Regions from separate parts of the Microtetraspora malaysiensis genome, predicted to be linked through region 3. Evidence: riboswitches for the same ligand, from Rfam matches in the RefSeq annotation. Region 3 holds a riboswitch; each other region holds the start of a gene.
What was found. A riboswitch is a leader RNA that binds a small molecule or an ion and turns the genes downstream of it on or off. The one in region 3 is predicted to bind cyclic di-AMP.

Region 1: linked by a shared signal. The riboswitch ahead of ACQP1V_RS01785 (NlpC/P60 family protein) and the one ahead of ACQP1V_RS24365 (glycoside hydrolase family 25 protein) in region 3 are both predicted to bind cyclic di-AMP.
Region 2: linked by a shared signal. The riboswitch ahead of ACQP1V_RS21645 (CHAP domain-containing protein) and the one ahead of ACQP1V_RS24365 (glycoside hydrolase family 25 protein) in region 3 are both predicted to bind cyclic di-AMP.

What each region holds. Positions count from the first base shown of each region.
Region 1 covers NZ_CP191998.1:348,852-356,022, forward strand. Annotated here, with positions in the region: gene lysX (bifunctional lysylphosphatidylglycerol synthetase/lysine--tRNA ligase LysX) at 1-793, shown strand, start outside; gene ACQP1V_RS01770 (alcohol dehydrogenase catalytic domain-containing protein) at 808-1,287, opposite strand; gene ACQP1V_RS01775 (winged helix-turn-helix transcriptional regulator) at 1,391-1,789, shown strand; gene ACQP1V_RS01780 (LuxR C-terminal-related transcriptional regulator) at 1,993-2,241, shown strand; gene ACQP1V_RS01785 (NlpC/P60 family protein) at 2,343-3,272, opposite strand; cyclic di-AMP (ydaO/yuaA leader) riboswitch at 3,468-3,615, opposite strand; gene ACQP1V_RS01790 (amino-acid N-acetyltransferase) at 4,013-4,579, shown strand; gene ACQP1V_RS01795 (RDD family protein) at 4,690-6,078, shown strand; gene ACQP1V_RS01800 (RDD family protein) at 6,256-6,852, shown strand.
Region 2 covers NZ_CP191998.1:4,565,868-4,573,038, reverse strand. Annotated here, with positions in the region: partial or broken gene bla (class A beta-lactamase) at 1-118, shown strand, start outside; gene ACQP1V_RS21655 (SDR family NAD(P)-dependent oxidoreductase) at 232-1,020, opposite strand; gene ACQP1V_RS21650 (winged helix-turn-helix transcriptional regulator) at 1,131-1,592, shown strand; gene ACQP1V_RS21645 (CHAP domain-containing protein) at 1,800-2,459, opposite strand; cyclic di-AMP (ydaO/yuaA leader) riboswitch at 2,474-2,613, opposite strand; gene ACQP1V_RS21640 (MFS transporter) at 2,941-4,212, opposite strand; gene ACQP1V_RS21635 (LysR family transcriptional regulator) at 4,285-5,127, shown strand; gene ACQP1V_RS21630 (MarR family winged helix-turn-helix transcriptional regulator) at 5,341-5,883, opposite strand; gene ACQP1V_RS21625 (alpha/beta hydrolase) at 5,933-6,781, shown strand; gene ACQP1V_RS21620 (transposase) at 6,993-7,151, opposite strand.
Region 3 covers NZ_CP191998.1:5,134,974-5,142,144, reverse strand. Annotated here, with positions in the region: gene ACQP1V_RS24385 (glycoside hydrolase family 15 protein) at 1-825, shown strand, start outside; gene ACQP1V_RS24380 (NAD-dependent epimerase/dehydratase family protein) at 834-1,820, opposite strand; gene hppD (4-hydroxyphenylpyruvate dioxygenase) at 2,102-3,307, shown strand; gene ACQP1V_RS24370 (Glu/Leu/Phe/Val dehydrogenase dimerization domain-containing protein) at 3,399-4,634, shown strand; cyclic di-AMP (ydaO/yuaA leader) riboswitch at 4,965-5,103, shown strand; gene ACQP1V_RS24365 (glycoside hydrolase family 25 protein) at 5,505-6,245, shown strand; gene ACQP1V_RS24360 (PPOX class F420-dependent oxidoreductase) at 6,480-6,887, shown strand.

The DNA.
Region 1 (7,171 bases), 4.4 Mb from region 3:
GCTCTACCTCAAGCGGCTGGTGGTCGGCGGCCTGGAGAAGGTCTTCGAGGTCAACCGGAACTTCCGGAACGAGGGCGTGGACGCCACGCACAACCCCGAGTTCACCATGTTGGAGGCGTACGGGACGTACCTCGACTACAACGACATGGCGGACCTGACCCGGAGGATGTACCAGCAGGCGGCCGTGGCCGCGCTGGGCACGACGGTCGTCGTGCACGACGGCGAGGAGATCGACCTGGGGCCGCCCGAGTGGCCGCGCACGACGCTCTACGGCGCGGTGTCGGACGCCCTGGGCGACGCGGTGACCCCGCGCACCCCGCTGGAACAAGTACGGAAATATGCGGATCGGCGGCGGGTCGACTGGGATTCCGGCTGGGGGCAGGGCAAGCTCGTTCAGGAGATCTTCGAGAAGCTCGTGGAGCACACCCTGATCCAGCCGACGTTCGTCATGGACTACCCCCGGGAGACCTCGCCGCTTACCCGCCCGCATCGGGACGACCTGCTCCTCGCCGAGAAATGGGACCTCATCGGGTTCGGCACCGAGCTGGGCACCGCGTACTCCGAGCTGGTCGATCCGGTCGAGCAACGCCGCCGTCTCACCGAGCAGTCCCTCCTCGCCGCGGGCGGCGACCCGGAGGCCATGCGGCTCGACGAGGACTTCCTGCGGGCCCTGGAGTACGGCATGCCGCCCACGGGCGGGGTGGGTGTGGGGATCGACCGCATGATCATGGCCTTCACCGGGCGGAACATCCGCGAGACGATCCTGTTCCCCCTGGTCAGACCGCTCGGTTGAGCGGAGAGGGCAGGTCAGGGGACCAGCACGACGCGGCCGCCCGCCGCGCCCGTCACGAGCACGGACCGGCCCTCGTGCAGGCCGAGCATGTCGATCGCCTGCGACGCGGTGAGCCCGTTGAGCGGGATCGTGGCCGCCTCGACCGGCGTCACTCCGCGGGGTGCCCGAGTGACCGCGGCCGCGTCGAGGACCACGAGGTCGGCGTGGGTCTTCGATGGGAGGCCGAGGATGTCCGAGACGCCGATCACCATCTCGCCGAGCTCGAAGTCCGTGACGCCGGGCCCGATCTCGTCGATCGTGCCGGCCACGTCCCAACCGAGACCGACCCGCTCGCGCGGGCTGTAGAAGGCCGCGAGATGGCCGTCGCGGGTCGCCAGGTCGACCGGATTGACGGTCGCGGCCTCCATCCTGATCCGGACCTGGCCCCGGCCGGGCTCCGGGGTGGGCGCCTCGACGATCTCGAGGGTGCCTGAGTGTGCGGTGAGAGCGCGCATGTCTCCTCCTTGATCCAGAGAGTGTGTTGCACAACCTATGAAGAGTTACTCTCTTTCGGTAAGAAGGCACCTGGAAGTGTGTAATCCACCTCAAGGAGCGCAAATGGCGACACTCTCGGCGGCTCAGCGGCGCCAGGAGGCCAAGCGCGAGTACGACGCGTACGTCGCGTCCTGCCCCTCGCGCAAGCTTCTCGACCGCCTCAGCGACAAGTGGGTCAGCCTCGTGCTCAGCGCCCTCGCCGACGGGCCCCAGCGATACAGCGATCTCGCGAGGACCATCGCGGGGGTGAGTCAGAAGATGCTCACGCAGACCCTGCGCACGATGGAGCGTGACGGCCTGGTCTCCCGGAGGGTCACCCCGACCGTGCCCGTCCGGGTGGACTACGAGCTGACCCCTCTCGGCTGGACCCTCATGCCGTTGATGTACGCCGTCAAAGAGTGGGCTGAGATCCACATGGAGGAGGTCGAGGCGGCCCGCGCCGCCTATGACGCCGATCTCTGAGTCCTTTCGGTCCCGCCGCGCACGGCGTTTACCCGAGTGCCGGGAAATGCTGGGATAAAGGCGGTGGGTAAACCGCGGCGACCGTCTGCTATGCCGTACGGACTGTCAATGGCCAATGAGGGTCCGAACTTGACGATTTTTGAACAAAGTGTTTACCTTCCGAAGGCGAGCCGATATTCGATCCTTGTGGGGGAGGGGTGACGATGCCGCTTTCCGATGTGGTTTCCCGTGGCGAGAGCCCCGGGCCGGAAAGCGAACGCGCCGGTCTCAGCGACGACGACCTCAGGCTGCTGGCCGAACTGGCCAAGGGCGGCACTGTGGACAAGGTGGGCCGCCGCCTCGACGTGAGCGGGCGCACCGTGCGGCGGCGGCTGCGGGGCATCTGCGATCGGCTCGGCGTCGCGACCGCCATCGAGGCGGTCGCGTGGGCGGCCAGGCGCCGCCTGATCTGACCACCGGACCCCGGAAACGCGTCAGCCCCTGATCCTCTGCTCGATCAGGGGCTGCCACGTGAGTGCGCGCTGCGGCCGGTTCCGGCCCGCTCCGGCCCGCTCTAGTCCGCGATCCGTACGACGCCGACGATGGGCCGGTTGGCCAGGGGGGCGATCCGGACCACGTCGCCCGTGCGCGGCGCGTGGACCATGTAGCCGCCGCCGATGTAGATGCCCACGTGGTGCAGGTCCTGGTAGAAGAAGACCAGGTCACCGGGGCGCATGTCCTTGACGGGGACGTGCGTGCCGGACGACCACTGCGAGCCGGTGTAGTGGGGGAGGCTGATGCCGACCCTCTGGTAGGCCGCCAGGACCAGCCCGGAGCAGTCGAAGGAGCTCGGGCCGTCGGCGCCCCACACGTACGGCTTGAGCTGCTGCGTGAGGGCCCAGCGCGCCGCCTCGGCGGCCTTGCCGTTGCCGATGATGGGGAAGTCCAGCCGCCTGGCGGAGCTGCCCCTGCCGACGCTCCCCGCGACCTTGCTGTAGAGGTTGCTCTCGGACTTCTTGACCAGCTTGCGGATCTTGTCGGTCTGCCCGGCGATGCCGGAGAGCAGGTCCTTCACTTCCTTCTGCCGCGCCTTGGCGCTGGTCCTGGCCCGCTCGGCCGCCTCCATCGCCTTGGCGACCTGGGCGACCTCCTCGCCCTGCTGCATCTGGAGCGCGTACGTCGTGGACGCCCGGTCGAGGTAGGACTCCGGGTTGTCCGAGCCGAACAGTGCCAACGCGGAGCCGAGGCCGCCGGTCATGTAGGTGTTCTGGGCGAGCAGGCTGGCCGTCCTGCGCCGGGTCTCCAGCTCGGCCTCGCTCTTGGCCAGGGTCTTCTTCGAGAGCTCGGCGGACCGCTCGGCCTCCTTGAGCTTGACCCGGGCGCCGTTGTACTGCTCGGTGAGGGTCTCGATCTCGTCGTAGAGCCGCTCGACCTCGGCGGTCAGCTCCTTGAGGCTGGGCTTGGGGTCGGCCGTCGCGGACACCGCGGGGACGGCGAAGGTCATCGCGATGAGGGTGACGCCGAGGAACGCGGCCCTGCGGATCGGGCCGCCGGCGGAAGACCGGGGGCGGCGCCGTCGCCCGCGGGCGTGTCTGCCCGCCGATCGTCCTCCAGAGATGCGCACCAAAGCTCCTCTCCTACGCGTGCCCGGCAGGGGGATTCCGTGCCGCGTGGCTCCCGGAGGAGACGGCTGCGTCTGCCTGGCACTCTGGCCGCCTACCGGGTTAGCTGTCGGGTTCGGGCCGGAGTAGCCCTACCTTTCGGATTCACCCCGTGACGACCCGGGGGCGACCCCGGATCTTCGCAGTTGGTTCCCCGGCTCCCCTCGGCATGGGCGCCTGGGGATTCGGCGGTCCGGTCGTCGCGCCTTTCACGATTACCGGCATCGTCGGTGGACACTAGTGCACCCGGGGTTCCTGCTCAACCAGAACTCCGGATTCCGTCTAGGTTCCACAACCGAACGATCACGGTCGGGTTACATGTGGTAGAGGGGCCAAACGGCCGTTACTCGGCGTTGACCAGGTCGGCGCCGTCTTCGCGGCAGGTCACCGCGCTCTCCGCCTTTCCTAAAGGGGAAATTTCCGGAACGCGGATCGATGGAGAGCGGAACGTGCGCGAACGGATACAGGGCGTGAGGTGATCCGGAAGCCTCCGAGGTTTGGGCATGACCGATACTCCACCTCCCCGCATGCGGGCCCTCTTCGCGCGCTCACGTCGCCCGCTCGCCGACTAGGCTGGCCGTTCATGGAGCAGGTTGCGGGCCGGTCCTCGGACGCCGAGAGCGGCCAACGCGCGCCCCGGGATGTGCGGGTGCGCCGGGCCAGGACCCTCGACGTCCGTGCCATCCGCTGTCTCGTCGACGAGTACTCCGGCGTCGGGCCGCGGCTGCTGAAGAAGACCACGGTCACCCTCTACGAGGACGTCCAGGAGTTCTGGGTGGCCGAGCTCGACGGCGTGGTGGTCGGCTGCGGGGCGCTGCACGTGCTCTGGGAGGACCTGGCCGAGATTCGCACGGTGGCGGTCGATCCTGGCGTACGCGGCATGGGCGTGGGCCACCGGATCGTCGCCGCGCTCATCGACGCGGCCCGCGAGCTGGGCGTGCGCCGGGTTTTCTGCCTGACCTTCGAGGTGGCCTTCTTCGGAAGGCATGGGTTCGCGCCCATTCACGGGACTCCGGTGTCCTCGGAGGTGTACGCCGAGCTTCTCGCTTCCTACGACGAGGGGGTGGCCGAGTTCCTCGATCTCGAACACGTCAAACCCAACACGTTGGGTAATACGCGCATGTTGCTGCATCTCCACCCACGATCCTGACCATTGTGGTGACCGATGGGAAAGGTGACTGTTGACATTCCTGTCGCTACTTTGGCCATATCGGCATGCGCATGACGATTGTGCATGCGAACCCGAAACGAGGTGAAACGGTGAGCTCCGGACAGCCGCCGTACCCCCACGACGCGCCGGACGGCACCCCACCGCCGCCTTCGGACCGTGAGCAGGGTACGGGCAACCCCAGCCAGCAGCACGACCCTGACATGACGGTCGTCACCTATCGCAACACGTCCCAGAACCCCGCCCAGCCGACCGGCCCGCAGCAGGCATACGGGTACGGCCAGCAGCACGACCAGCAGGTATACGGCCAGCCCCAGCAGGGTTACGGCCAGCAGCCCCAGCAGCCCCAGCAGGGCTACGGCCAGCAGCAGCCCTACGGCACGGGCGCCTTCGGCCAGCCCGCGCCCTACGGTCAGCAGCCCCAGCAGGGTTACGGCCAGGAGCAGCAGGCGTACGGTCAGCAGCCGCAGCAGGGCTACGGTCAGCAGCCGCAGCAGGGTTATGGCGGCCAGCAGCCCCAGCAGGGCTATGGTCAGTCCGACTACGGCCAGCAGGGGTACGGCCAGCAGGGGCAGGGCCAGCAGGCCGGTACCGGCGCCTTCGGCCAGCCCCAGGGGTACGGGCAGCAGCCCGGCTACCCGCAGCAGCAGCCCCAGCCCGGCTACGGGCAGGAGCAGCAGCAGGGCTATGGCCAGCAGCCCCAGCAGGGTTACGGCCAGGAGCAGCAGGCGTACGGTCAGCAGCCGCAGCAGGGCTATGGCCAGCAGCCCCAGCAGGGCTACGGTCAGTCCGACTACGGCCAGCAGGGGTACGGCCAGCAGCAGGGATATGCCCAGCAGCCCGACTACGGTCAGCAGGGCTACGGCCAGCAGCCCCAGCAGGGCTACGGCCAGGCCTATCCCCAGCAGGGGTACGGCCAGCCCGGTTACGGCCAGCCGTACGGCGCGCCGGCCGGCGCGGTCCCGCCCGGCGCCCCCGCCCCGCTCGCCGAGTGGTGGCAGCGCCTCGTGGCCCGCCTCATCGACGGCGTGATCATCGGTATCCCGTTCGGCATCATCTCGGCGGTGCTCACGGCGATCATTGTCACCGCGCCCAGCTTCGACGAGCGGACGGGCGCCTTCAGCGCCGGAGGCGGCGTCTTCCTGGCGAGTCTGCTCATCGCGATCGTCTCCGCCCTGGTGATGAGCGGATATGAGTTCCTGATGCTCAAGCAGCGCGGCCAGACCGTCGGCAAGATCGCCATGGGCATCAAGGTCGTCCCCGTCGGCGGCGCCCTCCCGCCCGGCGGCCTCCCGGTGGACGCGGCCGCCAAGCGCGCCGGAGTCCTTTATGGACCGCAGTTCCTCAGGTGGATCCCGATCGTCGGCTGGATCCTGAGCATCTTCTCGGTGATCAACGTCCTCTGGCAGCTCTGGGACCGGCCGTTGCAGCAGGCGCTGCACGACAAGGCGGCCGGCACGGTAGTCGTGAAGATCAAGTAGCCCGATCCCGGGAAACTCCGGGAAAACGGGACCGATGGAACGGGCCATCGGTCCCGTTTTCTTAGGATCGGGGCGGGGATCGGAAGTGTGCCGAAAAGGCGGCAGAAAAGCGGTAACAGTCGGGATCGTCGGTGCGATGCTTGGGGCACGCAAGCCCGCACACTGAGAGGTGACCCAATGACTGCGGAACCGCCCCCCGGCCAGAACCCCTACGGTTCGGCTCCGCCACCTCCGCCGCCCGGCTCCTATCCGCCGCCGGGTTCTTATGGAGGCCCGCAGGGCGCATATGGAGCGGGACAGGGCGCGCCCCTTCCGCCGGGCGTTCCGGCCCCGCTCGCCGAATGGTGGGAACGGCTGGTCGCGCGAATCATCGACACGATCGTCTTCGGCGTCGTGTACCTGATTCTCACCGGCGTCCTGGTGATCGGGGGCGGCGGCTCCTTTCTCAGCACCTTCATCCCCGGCCTGATCGCCTATGGTGCGTACACGGCCTACGATTACGTGCTGCACTCGAAGGACGGCCAGACCGTCGGAAAGAAGATCATGAAGATCCGGGTGGTCGCCCTCGGGGGCGCGCCGCTGGATTCCTCGGTCGTGATGAGGCGCTCGGTGGCCTATCCGGGCGTCCTCGTGCTCTACGGCATTCCGCTCGTCGGACTCCTGGCCAGCCTTTTCGCCTTGGCGACCGGCGTGTTCATCCTCGTCGACAAGCCCCTGAGCCAGGGGCTTCACGACAAGGTCGCCGGAACCGTGGTGGTGAAGGCGGCCGGTTGATCTCCGGAACAACTTGACCGGCGTCCGGTCAAAACGGTGGGGCGGGCCAGTGGTGGACCGCCCCACTTGTCATTCATGGGTACGATTTCTATGCATCCGGTAAGGCGGCTGGAGAGACATGGATTCGCTCCGTCAGGACTGCCGCCCCCCTGGGGCGCACCTGGCGCCACGTGGGGCTATCGTCAGGTCAGGGACCTCGCGAGGGCCGCGAGCGGTGTCCGGCCTCAAGGTCCCGAAAATCCCGGGTGCTGAGAAAGACACCCCCGGCCCGAGCGAGGACGAATGACAGAGGTATTGTCCGCCTTGATACCCGTCGTAG
Region 2 (7,171 bases), 570 kb from region 3:
CAACACCACCGGTGATGAACGCATCCGCGCCGGGCTGCCCAAGGGCTGGAAGGTGGCCGACAAGACCGGCACCGGCAACTACGGCAGGGTCAACGACATCGCCGTCGTGTGGCCGCCGCCCCGGCCCGCCCGCAAGGCGGCTCGGTGGGGGCCCACCGGCAGGCCCCCACTCTGGAAGGTCGGACCCCGTCGACTGTCCGAAAGGATGCGGCCGTCGGGTGGCACAGCGGGTCAGTCGGTGACGCTGCCCGCGCTGAGATTGGCGACCGCGCCGGTCATCGCGCTGGCCCGGTCGGAGGCCATGAAGGCCGCCACGTCGGCGACCTCGGCCAGGGTCGGCAGCCGCTTGAGCATGGTGGCCTGTTCGCCACCGGCCTGGAACTGCTCCGGCGTGAGACCGACGGTCGGGGCGATCAGGGAGAAGACCTCGGCGATGAGAGGGGTCTCGGGGATGGAGTTGGAGCGCAGGCACACCACCCGGACGCCAGCCGGGCCCAGCTCGGCCGCCAGCACGCGGGAGAACGCCTCGATGGCGGCCCAGGCCGGGGCCATGCCGCCGACGAGCGGGGCGGCCAGCCGCGCGGGTGTGGCGGACAGCGTCATGATCACCCCGGAGCCCTGCTCGGTCATGTGCCGGGCCGCCGCCGTCGCGGTGATGAACTGGGCTTTGGTGTAAAAGTCGATCGGACGGCTGAAATCCTGCTCTGGCAGGTCGGCCAGGGGGGTGCCCTGAAGACCCCGGTGCGATATGCCCGTGGCGTTGAAAGAGATGTCGATCTGACCGGCCGCGCGCCTCACCTCGGCCAGGTGGTCGGCCACCATCGTGCGGTCCAGGACATCCACGCGGGCGAACTCGGCCTGTCCGCCCGCGCTCACAATCTTGTCGGCCAGCACCTCAAGCCGATCGAGATCACGTCCGGTGAGGAAGACGCGGGCTCCCTCCCGAGCGAAGGTCTCGGCCACAGCACCGCCAACCGCTCCGGTGGCCCCGTAAATGACAGCGTTCTTGTTCACCAGCATGGTGTCCTCCAGTGGAGATACGAAGATGCCGATCTACTAGCATCATGAAAGCAATCTAGATCGCGCAGTTGCGTGATGCAAGTTGCCTGCGTGGCGGTGAGGAGTGCCTGATGCTCGGCAGGTTGTACGACAACGAGGTGTGTTCGGCGGCACGCGCCCTGGAGATCGTCGGTGAGCGCTGGAGCCTGCTGATCATCCGCAACGCGATGTTCACGGGCGCCACCCGGTTCACAGAGTTCCAGCGCGCGCTCCGCATCGCCCCGAACATCCTGACCAGCCGCCTGCAGCGGTTCGTCGAGGCCGGCCTGATGGAGACCAGGCCTCAGCCGGACGCCCCCGAGGTGCACGAGTACGTCCTCACCGACAAAGGACTGGACCTCCAGCCTGTGATCATCGCGCTCACCCACTGGGGTGACCGCTGGGCCGCCCCCGACGGACCGCCGATCATCTACCGGCACGACGGTTGTGACGGCCCCCTCCGCCAGCACCTCACCTGCGACAACTGCGGCGCCACCCCAACGTCCGCGGAGGTCGGCGTCCTCCGGGGACCCGGCATGCCACCCGGCCGCTGAAAGCCGACTGACGGGAACATTTGTCCAATCCGCCGGCGGCACGGACGGCGACAGCGGGCTCATGATTACTTCCCCGGGGGTCGACGACGGCCGGAGGCCGGGTTCAGCCCGTGGAGTGCGGCGCATCTCCGCCTCCTGATCCGGACAGCAGAACGCCCCCGGCGGTCTGCCGGGGGCGTTCATGGGGTCACGTCTGTCAGACGGACATCACGCGGTGTAGACGGGGTAGCCGAAGCCCGTCACCTGGCTCATCGGCCGGGTGCGGATCTCGACCTTGCCGTTGCCGGTGTTGCCTTCGACGGTCTTGATGGTGCCGTCGCCGTTGTCCTTGACGACGAGGCCGACGTGGTCGATGCCGTAGATGCTCTTGCCGCCGTTCCAGTCGAAGAACACGACCGCGCCGGGCGTGGCCTTGTTGCCCCAGCGGTGGTTGTCCTGGAACCACTTGGCGTGCTGGACGGTGTAGGCGTCCCAGCCGAGGACCGGGCGCAGACCCGCCTTCTCGCCGACCCAGGAGACGAACATGTCGCACCAGGGGGCGTTGGCGTAGGCGTTGACGTGGCCGCCGTCACGGGCGACGGTCTCCTTCGCCCGCTGCGAGCTCATGTACCACTCGTGGAACTTGGTGCCGCCGCCGTTGGCGTTCTCGCTGACGCCGACCTGGTCCTGCGCGATCTTCAGGAGCTGCTCGGGGCTCACCTTAGGCAGCGAGGCGGCCTTCTTCATGAGGGGGCTGACGCTGGCCGCCTGCGTGCCGGCCGGAAGGGTCTCCGCGTGGGCCGCGGCCATCGTCACGGGGACGGCGGTGCCGGCGGCGAGGATTCCGGTGATCAGGGCAGTACGAAGAAGAGTCTTAGGGGCTCGCATTACGGGGGTCTACTCCCTTGCTTCCAAGCCGCCTACCGGGTTAGCTGACGGGTTCGGGCGTGGAAGTCGCCCTACGGTACGGCTGTACCGATTCACCCCAGAGTGATGGTGGGTCCCCGGCTCCGCGACGACGCGGACTCAGCGGTCGAGCGGTCAGGTCCAGGAAAGGACAACCGCATGATCGGTTATGGGGCAGGCATACTGCGCAGAGGTCAGGTATGCGCCGTGTTCCCAGAACAGTAATAGACGAACCCAAATCGGTCAAGCATGGACAAACTGGGACATAGTTCCGTAATGATCGGTTAATGGGGTTCCGGCCTCAGGGTCAGGGAGATCGACGATCGGCCGCAGGGCGCGCAACCCCCTGCGGGTACGCCGATCCCGATGCCGCGGGCAGAGATCGGCGGCCGGGCGCCGGCGCGCGGCGGCAGCCCCGTAAAGATCTACGAAGAGGCTTGGGCCGGGCATGGGGATTCCCTGGTCATCGGGATGCCGTCGACGAGCGGCGAGATGTGCCGGACCGGGCGCCGGCCCCGGGCGGATCGAGGTCCGGGGCTCCGGCGAGGCCGAGATCGCTGAGCGGAGACCGTGTCCGGGCGGGCGAGTGGCGGGACAGCAGGCATCCGATCAGCGCGGCGGCGAGGCCGGCCAGCCCGGCCGCCGCGAAGCCGCCCGCCGGCACCGACAGGTCGATCGCTCCCCCCACGATCGGGGACCCGAGCGCGAAACCCGCGCTCAGCGCCGAGGATTGCAGCCCTGTCGCTTCGCCACGCACGCTGGCGGGCGCGAGCCGGCTCACCGCGTCGGCCACCGTGGAAAGAGTCGGCGCGGCGAGCAGCCCCGCACCGACACCGGCCACGCACAACCAGGGCCAATCGTGGGCCAGCCCGGCAGGAATGGTCGCCAGCCCGAGCAGACCGAGCAGCAGCCACGTGGGCAGCGGCCGGGGGAGCGCGCCGTACACCAGCCCACCGACGATGGAGGCTACGCCGTACACCGCCACGACCACGGCGGCCCAGGACACCTGGCCCGCCTCTTCGAGGGTGGCGACGATGGCCAGGTCGGTACCACTGAGCAGCATCGTGACGCCGAACGCCATCACCAGCACGGCGATCATGTCCGGGCCCAGCCACTCCCGGCGACGGGGGCGGCCGGCCGTGTCGGCCTCCGCCTCGTCCTCGGCACGCAGCGGCGGGTTGAGCAAGGCGATCCCCGCTCCACCCGCCACGATCGCGGCGCCGACGCCCCAGGCCACCACGCCGGGGGACACCTTCGCCGCGCAGAGGATCACGATCGGTGGGCCCACCATGTACGACAGCTCGCCCTGCACCGATTCCAGCGCGAACGCGGCCCGGCGCTGTCCCGCCGTCGTCATCGCGGCGATCGCCTGCCTGGTCACCAGCGAGGCCGGCACCAGCAGCAGACCCGCCGCGAAGGCGGCGACCAGCAGGATCCCGTACGGCATTATCGGCACGCTCAGCCAGAACACGACCTGCAGTACGACAGTGACCCGCAATACGATGCGCGGACCCCGCCAGTCGATCATGCGGCCAAGCAGCGGCCCGCCCAGCGCCATCCCTGCGGTCATAGCCGCCGCGACGCCACCCGCTGCCGCGTAGCTCATGTCCAGGCCCAGCACGACATACATCGTCAGCGCCATCACAGATGCTGTGATGGCGGTACGGGCGAGCAGCGACATGCTCAGCAGTGGTGCCATTCCTGGCACGGCGAGTACCTGTCGGTAGCTGGTCACCTGCGTGACGCTAGATCCTCTGCCGTGCCATAGGAAGTGGTTATTTTGTTGGAGATGGCATAATGAATACTTATGGCTGGGGATCTTGAGACCGCGTTGCTGCGGTCATTCGTCACCGCCGTGCGGGCGGGCAGCATCAGCCGCGCCGCGACCGCGCTCGGACACACCCAGCCCGCGCTCAGCCAGCAGTTGCGCAAGCTCGAGAGCGTCGTCGGCCGTCCGCTGCTGCACCGGTCGCCATCTGGCGTCTCGCCGACGCGGGCGGGTGAGGAGCTCCTGCCGTACGCCGAACGCATTCTCACGCTCTCCGCACAGGCACTCACCGAAACCGGGCGCGCGCTTACCGGCCACTGCGGCATCGGGCTGCTTGAAGACCTTGCCGCGTCCCGGCTTCCGCAGGCCCTCGCCGACCTCGCCCGGCTGCACCCCGGCGCGACGTTGGAGGTGCTGAGCCTTTCCAACGCCGCGATGCGGGAGGCCTACGACGCGGGCCGCGTCCAACTCGTGCTCGACGCGGTGCCGGACGTTCCCGGGCCGCCGCGCTGGACGGTACGCCGCCCGCTGGTCTGGGCGATCGGCCAGGGGGTGGACGTGACTGCCGACCCGCTGCCGGTGGTGCTGTTCTCGAACCCGTGCTCCTGGCGCACGTCAGTGCTGGAAACGATGGAACGTGCCGATCGGCGCTGGCGGGTGGCGTTCGAAAGCAACAGCCTGGTCGGTGTCCTCGCCGCGGTACGGGCCGGGCTCGGCGTCGCGGCGCTCATGCCCGCAAACCTCGAACCAGCCATGGCCTGCCACAACGCGGACGCCCTGCCCACCCTGCCGGACGTCGAGCTCGGTCTCGTACGGCACCCACCGACCGAAGGTGATCCCCTGATCGATGCGGTGGAGACCGCGCTACGACGCATGATCTGAGAATGGCGGCTGGGTCAGCGGGCAGATCCCGGCGTCAAGCCCCGCCGCGCCCGGTGGGGACCGTGGAAGGTCTGTGCGATCGCTTCGACGGTGTGGGTGCCGTCGTCCAACGTCTTTCTGGGGACGCGCCCATGCCGGGGGCGCGGCAGCACGCCGACCGGGCGATCCACCCGTACACCCCGGCGCAGGACACCCGGCGCCGTACCGGCACGCCTACTGCTGGGGGGACACGGTCGGAGTGCCAACCGCTTCGAGGGCGATGACCTGTTCCAGAGCGCGCCGCAGCATGGCGATCTGGTCCCTGCCGACAAGCCGGGACCATCGCTGCTCGACGTCCGCGAGGATCCGGGCGGCTGCGGCCTGGGCCATCCTGCCCTGGTCAGTGAGCCGGATGATCTTCGCGCGGCGGTCGGCCTCGTCGGCGACCCGCTCGAGGTAACCGTGATCCTCCAGGTCGCCGACAAGTTCACCGATCGCCTGCTTGGTGAGTCCGGAGCGTTCGGCGAGCGTGGTCAGCCGCGAACCTTCGGCGTCGATGTTCCGGAAGACCGAGCCGTGGACGAACCGGATCCCCTCGAACCCTTCGTCGGCCAATTGCTGGTGAAGTCCCTCAAGCGCGATGTCTCTGACCTGCGTGAGCAGGGTGGGGAGTGGCAGCTTCGGGTTGCCGCTCCCGCGTTCTGAACGCGTCGTCATCGTCGTGCGGTCCTTCTTTCGGGCGAGTTCGTCAGGCCGCTTGACAGTATCATCCAGCATGGTAAGGTCACCTGACTGTAAGGCGACCTGACTAATTCTGGAGGACGAAATGCCCAACATTGCCGAACGGCGCGAGCAGTTCGCGGCGATGTTCACCCGGCCCTTGCCTGCGGACGTCGACTCGTCGGCGACGACACTCGGCGGGCGGCCGGCACTGGAGCTGCGGACCACGGCGCCGGGCACGGCGGGCGAGGACGTGCTGCTGTATCTCCACGGCGGTGGGTTCGTGGTCGGGTCGGCGCGGGTCACCGCCCACCTCACCGCCGCGCTGCTGCGGCACCTGGACGGCCGGGCGGTCTCGCTCGACTACCGGCTGGCGCCCGAGCATGCGTTCCCGGCCGCACCCGATGACTGCCTGGCGGCCTACCGCGACCTGCTGGACTCCGGTGTCGACCCGCAGCGGCTGGTGGTCGCGGGCGACTCGGCCGGTGCCGCCCTGGCCGTCGTCACCATGATGCGCGCCCGGGACGCGGGCCTGCCGATGCCGGCGGCGGCGGTCCTGTTCTCGCCGGCGGTCGATCTGACCCTCAGCGGCGCGAGCATGCGGTCCAAGGACGGGGTGGACCCGTTCTTCGCTCCGGCCGATCTCAAGTGGCTCTTCGATCGGTACCTCGCCGGCGGTGACGGTGCGGCGCCTGAGGCGAGCCCGGTCTTCGCCGATCTCACCGGGCTGCCGCCCCTGCTGATCCAGGTCGGCTCGAGCGAGCTCCTGCTGGACGACGCTGTACGGCTGGCCGGACGTGCCGGGGCCGACGAGGTCGCGGTGACGTTGGAGGTTGTTCCCCGTCAACCGCACGTGTTCCAGCTCGACGACGAATCGGCCGAGGCGGCAGCGGCGCTGGAGCGTGCCGGCCGGTTCCTGGCCACCCGGCTCGGCGGCGAGAAGGAGGACTCATGAACCGGCCGGCCGATCAGGTGATGGGGCAGGTACGCGCGCCCCGCGACGAGGGGTACGACGAGGAACGCGCGTGAGCACATCGGTCACTTCAGCGGTATATAGCGAGGAACCCCGGGCGTTCACGCCCGGGAGGAATCGCTTCCCTCGCCTCGCCCGGACGCTAGTCCGCCGGGTGGCCCGGAGGTGAGATCCCTCCGGGCCACCCGGCACGCTAGTCCGGGCGTTTCTGGTTCTCGATGTACTCCTTGATGATCGACAGTGAACCGTCGCCGCAGGACGCCGCGAAGTGCGACGGTGACCAGGAATGGCCGCCTCCGGCACTTGGTAGGGAAGACCGAATGCGCGTGGAGGCCGTAGACCTGTAGACCACACTGCGACGTCCGCGGATAT
Region 3 (7,171 bases):
AGGACCCTGCCGCACCTGACCGGGTGGCGCGGCAGCGCCCCGGTGCGGATCGGCAACGACGCCTGGCGGCAGCGTCAGCTCGACGTCTACGGCGAACTGCTCGACGCGGCCTACGAGCTTTCCCCCAGCCGGTTCGACCCGCTCACGCGCTCTTTCCTGCTCGGCGCGGCCGAATCGGCCGCGCGCCGCTGGCAGGAACCCGACCAGGGCATGTGGGAGATCCGCGGCCCGAGCCGGCATTTCCTGCATTCGAAACTCATGTGCTGGGTCGCCCTGGACCGGGCCGTCGCCCTGGCCCCGGTTCTCGGCGCCACCGACAGGGTGCCCTTCTGGGAAGACACGCGCGAGCGGATCCGGGCGGCGATCCTCACCCGGGGCTGGAACGAGGACGTGGGCGCGTTCACCCAGGTACTCGACGGGACGGATCTGGACGCGTCGGCGCTGATGCTCCCGCTGGTGGGGTTCCTGTCCGGCGACGATCCGCGGGTGCGGTCGACTGTGGAAGCCGTCGCGACGCGGCTGGCGGACCGGCGTGGGCTGGTGCTCCGCTACCGTACCCGCGACGGGCTCACCGGCCCCGAGGGGACGTTTCTGCTGTGCACCTTCTGGCTCGCCCACGCGCTGGCTCTCACCGGGCAGACCGGACGCGGCGAACGGGTGTTCCGTACCGCGGCCTCGTACGCCAACGACGTCGGCTTGCTGGCCGAGGAGGTGGACCAGGTCACCGGGGAACCGATCGGGAACTTCCCCCAGGCGTTCAGCCACATCGGCCTGATCAACGCCGCCCGGGCGATCGGCGCCGGCGGCCGGCCGCCGTGCCCGTGACGGGCGGTTCAGCCGAGTGGCGCGGTGGCGAACTCCCTCATCCCGGCCGCGAAGCCGACGCGGGCGCGGAATCCGAGCTCCGCCGCCGCCCGGTCCGGCGAGGCGACGATGTGCCGCACGTCGCCCAGCCGGTACTCACCGGTGATCACGGGTTCGGGGCCGCCGCGTTCCGCGGCGAGCGCGGCCGCCAGCTCCCCGACGGTGTGCGGTTCTCCGCTGGCGATGTTGTACGCGGCCAACGCGCCGGGCGCCCCGGCGTCGAGCGCGACGGTGTTCGCGCGGGCGACATCACGCACGTGGACGAAGTCACGCAACTGCCCGCCGTCCTCGAACACCGCCGGCGCCCGCCTCGCCTCCAGCGCGGATCGGAAGATCGCGGCCACTCCGGAGTACGGAGTGTCCCTGGGCATCCGCGGACCGTACACATTGTGGTAGCGCAGCGCGACCGCCGTGCCGCCGGTCTCACGTGCCCAGTTCGCGGCCAGGTGCTCCTGGGAGACCTTGGTGGTCGCGTAGACACCGCGCGGGTCCAGGGGCGCGTCCTCGCCGATGGCGGCCGGGGTCAGCGCGGCGCCGCAGCGCGGACAGCGTGGATCGAAGAACCCGGCCGCCAGATCCCGTACGGCGCGGGGTCCCGGCCGCACCCTGCCGTGCGCGGCGCAGTCATAGGCGCCCTCGCCGTAGACGACCATCGACGAGGCGAGGACCAGCCGCGCGACGCGGCGCCGCGCCATCGCGGCCAGCAGCGCGGCGGTGCCGTACGTGTTCACGGAGACGTAGGAGGGCATGTCCGCGATGTCCACGCCGAGCCCGACCTTGGCCGCCAGATGCACGACCGCGTCCACGCCGTCCGTCGCGCGGTCCAGCGCGTCCGCGTCCCGGATGTCCGCGCCGTCGCGCACGTCGAAGCCGGACGTGTCATGACCGGCCTCGACAAGGATCTCGGCGACGTGGCTTCCGATGAAGCCGGCCGCTCCGGTGACCAGAATTCTCACTCGCCGAGAGTAACCGGCCGCCCACTCCCGCGCCCGCTTCACGATCCCGCGTACGTGGCGCGACCGCCCGGCGAGGTCTCGCGGCGTTCGGCTGAGCGCCTCCGTCGAGCTGCCGCCGCACGAGGTGGACAATCTGTACAGCGTAACCGCGCGACCGCTCGACAAACATGGCAGATCGAATAGCGACTTTCGGGTTTCTTGCGCAGCTCCTTTCGCATGCGTTCCCATATGCGAAGTCCGCCCGTTTTGCGGGGGAAGGCACCCAGTCATTGGAGGAGATCGTGAGCATCCAGCAGACCCTCACCGACCAGGAACGCCTGGCCGAACTCAACCTCGACGAGCTGCAGCAGCTCGTGGGCCTGGTTTCCTACGACGACTCCACCGACCCCTTCCCGGTGACCGGATGGGACGCCATCGAATGGGTGGTGGGCAACGCCACGCAGTCGGCGCACTACTTCCAGTCCGCCCTGGGCATGGAGCTGGTGGCGTACTCCGGCCCGGTGACCGGCAACCGCGACCACCACGCGTACGTGCTCAGGAGCGGGGCCATCCGGTTCGTCATCAAGGGCGGGGTCGCCCCGGACAGCCCGCTGCACGACCACCACCGCGCGCACGGGGACGGGGTCATCGACATCGCGCTCGAGGTGCCCGACGTGGACCGCTGCGTCGAGCACGCCCGCGCTCAGGGCGCGACCGTGATCGAGGAGCCGCACGACGTCACCGACGAGCACGGCACGATCCGGATCGCGGCCATCGCCACCTACGGCGAGACCCGCCACAGCCTGGTGGACCGTTCGCGCTATGACGGCCCGTACCGGCCCGGCTATGTGGAGCGGACCTCCTCCTACGTCAAGCGCGCGGGCGCGCCGAAGCGGCTCTTCCAGGCGCTCGACCACGTCGTGGGCAACGTCGAGCTGGGCCGCATGGACGAGTGGGTGGACTTCTACCGCCGCGTGATGGGCTTCACCAACATGGCCGAGTTCATCGGCGACGACATCGCCACCGAGTACTCGGCCCTGATGTCGAAGGTCGTGGCCAACGGCAACCACCGGGTGAAGTTCCCGCTGAACGAGCCGGCCATCGCCAAGAAGAAGAGCCAGATCGACGAGTACCTGGAGTTCTACCGGGGGCCGGGCGCCCAGCACCTCGCCCTGGCCACCAACGACATCCTGCACACGGTCGACCTCCTGAGGGAGGAGGGCGTCGAGTTCCTCGACACCCCGGACTCCTACTACGAGGACCCGGAGCTGCGGGCCCGCATCGGCGAGGTACGCGTCCCGGTCGAGGAGCTGCAGAAGCGCGGCATCCTCGTGGACCGCGACGAGGACGGCTACCTCCTGCAGATCTTCACCAAGCCGATCGGCGACCGTCCCACGGTCTTCTTCGAGTTCATCGAGCGGCACGGCTCCCTCGGCTTCGGCAAGGGCAACTTCAAGGCGCTGTTCGAGGCGCTGGAGCGTGAGCAGGACCGGCGCGGCAACCTCTAGCGATCCGGGTCGTCACGCCCGAGGGCGTGACGGCCGCCCGGCCGCGGTGCGCCGATCACCACCAGACCCTCTACCGAAGCAGGAACAGGATATGAAGCATCTGCTCGCCCGGTTCGAGAACCGGGCACCGGAGATCGTTTTCGAGTGGCAAGATCCCGAGACCCCGGCCAGGGGATGGGTGGTGATCAACTCGCTCAGGGGAGGCGCCGCGGGCGGCGGAACCCGCATGCGCCCCGGGCTCGACCGCGACGAGGTCGTGTCGCTGGCCAAGACGATGGAGATCAAGTTCACCGTCTCCGGGCCCCGGATCGGCGGGGCCAAGTCCGGCATCGACTTCGACCCGCGCGACCCCCGTAAGAACGACGTGCTGCGCCGCTGGTACAAGGCGGTCACCCCGCTGCTGAAGACGTACTACGGCACCGGCGGCGACCTCAACGTGGACGAGGTGCGCGAGGTCGTGCCCATCACGGAGAGCCACGGCCTGTGGCACCCGCAGGAGGGCGTGGTCCGGGGCCACTACGACGCCACCGACCGGGAGCTCGTGCGGCGGGTCGGACGGCTCCGCCTCGGCGTGGGCAAGGTCGTGGAGGACGCCCACTACACCCCCGCCCCCGCCGGGCGCTCCGGCGGCTACGCGATCGCCGACCTCATCACCGGGTGGGGCGTGGCCGAGTCGGTGCGGCACTACTACGCCGTCTACGGCGGCGACATCGCGGGCAAGCGCGTCATCGTCCAGGGCTGGGGCAACGTCGGCGCCGCGGCCGCCTACTACGCGGCCCAGGCCGGCGCGCGGGTGGTCGGCGTGATCGACCGCAACGGCGGGATCCTCAACCCCGCCGGGTACGGCCTCGACGAGGTGCGCGAGCTGTTCCTCGCCAAGGACGGCAACACCCTGAGCGCCCCCGGCATGATGCCGCACGAGGCGATCGACGCCGCCGTCTGGGACGCCGGCGCGGAGGTCTTCCTGCCCTGCGCGGCGTCCCGGCTCGTCACCCGCGAGCAGGTGGACCGCATGGCGGCGCGCGGCCTGGAGGTGATCGCGTGCGGCGCCAACGTGCCGTTCGCCGACACCGAGATCTTCTACGGCCCGACGTACGAGCACGCCGACAAGAGCGTCGCGGTCGTGCCCGACTTCATCGCCAACAGCGGCATGGCCCGCACCTTCGCCCTCCTGATGCGGGAGGGTGTGGACGTCTCCGACGAGGCGATCTTCTCCGACGTGTCGGCCACCATCGAGTCGGCGATCAGGAAGTGCCACGAGCGCTCGCCGGAGCCCACCGGGGTGGCGAGCACCGCGTTCGAGATCGCCCTCGAACAGCTCACCTGACCCTCCCCACACGTACGCGCGGGAGCGCGGTGGCGATCGCCACCGCGCTCCCGTCTTTTGCAAGTTCGGCTACCTGCGGTCCAAGCTGCTGACCTTCCGGCTGGACGGTCGCCGAGGGCGGCCCCAGGGGGCCCGTGAGGCGACGTCCGCCTGACTCGATCATGACGATGCTGTCAGGTGGAAGGTAAAAAATTATCTGTCCTATTTATTGCTGTATGTCGGATTAGGTAGCTTTAGGGCGATGTCGCGGTAGGTGACGCCAACGTCGTCGTTACCGTGCCGCGACCTCATACCAGGACCGCGCGTGACCGGTGGGACCCCCACCGGGACGGCGCGCGGCCGCCGAGTCCGCCACGCGCGGAGCCGGGGACCCACTCCCGGGGTGAATCGACACGCCGAGCGGCGTGCCGTAGGGCACCTCCCAGCCCGAACCCGTCAGCTAACCCGGTAGGCGGTGTGGAAGGAAGGAGGACCCTTCATGCCCGAGCATCGGTCTACCCCTCGTCCGAAGCCCCCAGGCCGGACCTGTCACGGCACGCGCGGCGCCCTCGCCTGACGCGCTGCCGGTAGGCGCCGCCTGACGGCCCCGAGGACCCCCATCCTCGCGCCCGGTCTTCAGGCTCGCCTCGTCGACCTCGCCTTTCCGCGCCGCTCTCGCACTTTCACCCCCCGGGCTCCCGCCTGCCCGAACCCCGGACGCTCTTACCGTTCCGGCGGGTCGCGCAGGCAGTCGGCGGTCATCGGCTCACGGTGACCCGGACCCCGCCACGGGTCGCGAAGAGCGGGCGCGACGGCACCCGTGTGCCCCCGCACACCACCGATCCCACTCCCCAGGCAGTTCCCTCGATTGCCCCCCGTAGGAGAAACCTGATGTCTCTTCGTCGTAACCTTCGCATCGCGTCCGCCGCCGGACTGCTGGCCGCCGTCTCCACGTCGGCCGCCCTGGTCCTGTCCGGCCCGGCGCACGCCACACCGGACCGTCCCGTCCCCGCCGCGGCCGAGGAGAAGGCCGCCGTCGCCCCGTTCATCTACGGAGAGGACATCTCCAACCACGAGCCCGACCACGACTGGAGCGCCAGCCCCGCGCAGTTCGGCATCGTCAAGGCCACCGAGGGCCTGACCTTCCGCGACGGCACCTTCGCCCGGAACTGGCGGCAGATCGGCGAGAAGGGCATCGTGCGCGGCGCCTACCACTTCGCGCACCCCAGCAACGACCCGATCGCCGAGGCGAAGCACTTCCTCTCCGTGGTGAACGCGCAGCCCGGCAAGCAGGGCGACCTGCTCGTGCTCGACCTGGAGGCGACCGACGGCATGTCCGTCGCGCACGTCAACAAATGGGCCAAGACCTGGCTCGCGTACGTGAAGGCGAAGACGGGCGCCACGCCGCTGATCTACAGCGGGTGGAACTTCGCCGACACCTACGGCCGTGGCCTGGCCGAGTACCCGCTCTGGGTCGCCCACTACAGCAAGGCGAAGGGCACCGTGACCCCGCCCGCCGACTGGAAGAGCTGGGCCATCCACCAGTACACCGAGGACCCCATCGACGAGAACGTCTCGGCGCTGAGCGTCGACCAGCTGCGCGCCCTGGGCCGCCCCGCCGCCAAGGCGTAGGGGGTCGTCGCAACACTGTGATCAGTTACCGGCGGTGAGAAACATAGCGAGACGCTCGGCTGGGGGTATCCCAGCCGAGCGTCTCTTGTCTGGCGCCGCCCGGGAGCGCCCCGAGCATGCGGTAACGGAAGGTGTTGCCTGCGAGCGGGAGAGGGTTGACCCGGCCGGGCGTTCCAGCCGAAGCGCGCGGACCCCGTGCCAAGATCCACGCGCCTGCGGCCTAGGCTGTCGATCATGAGCTTTTCTCTCAGTGATTTCGCCAGGAAGATCCTCAACGCCCCCAACATCGGCATCCTCGCCACTCTCAATCCCGATGGCAGCCCTCAGACCTCGGCTGTCTGGGTCGGCATCGACGGTGAGGACGTGGTCATCTCGTCCCAGGCCGGCAGGCGCAAGGTCCTGAACCTGCAGCGCGATCCGCGCGCCAGTCTCAGCGTGGTCGACCGTTCGGATCCCGAGAGATACGTCGAGGTCCGCGGGGTGGCGGCGGTCACCGAGGATGAGGGAAGGCGGCTGGCGGTGGAGCTGGCTGAGAAGTACGAGGGCCCCGGCGCTGGAGAAGAGTATCTGCGGCTGCCCCCGGAAGACGTACGCGTGGCGATCCGGATCACGCCGAAACGCGTGGTGGGCAACGCGGCGTGACGGAGTCGGGTAGAAGAGCGGAGGAAGACGACGCCCCCGCCCTTCCCCCGCCTCCCTGGGTCGTGTCTGACAAATCAAGCCCTGCTGCGCGCGGCCCAGACGGCGCCTCGCTGCGTTGACGCCCCACCCCACCCACGAAAAGTCCTCGCAGGCTCGGACTTTCCGCGGGGCCCGGGATTGTCGGCCGTAGGCTCCGCTACGGCCTCCTCCTCCGCCCTGCGATGCATCCGTCTGGGATCGCGCTCGCTACGGGCAGCATTTGTCAGACACTCCTTAGTGCCCTG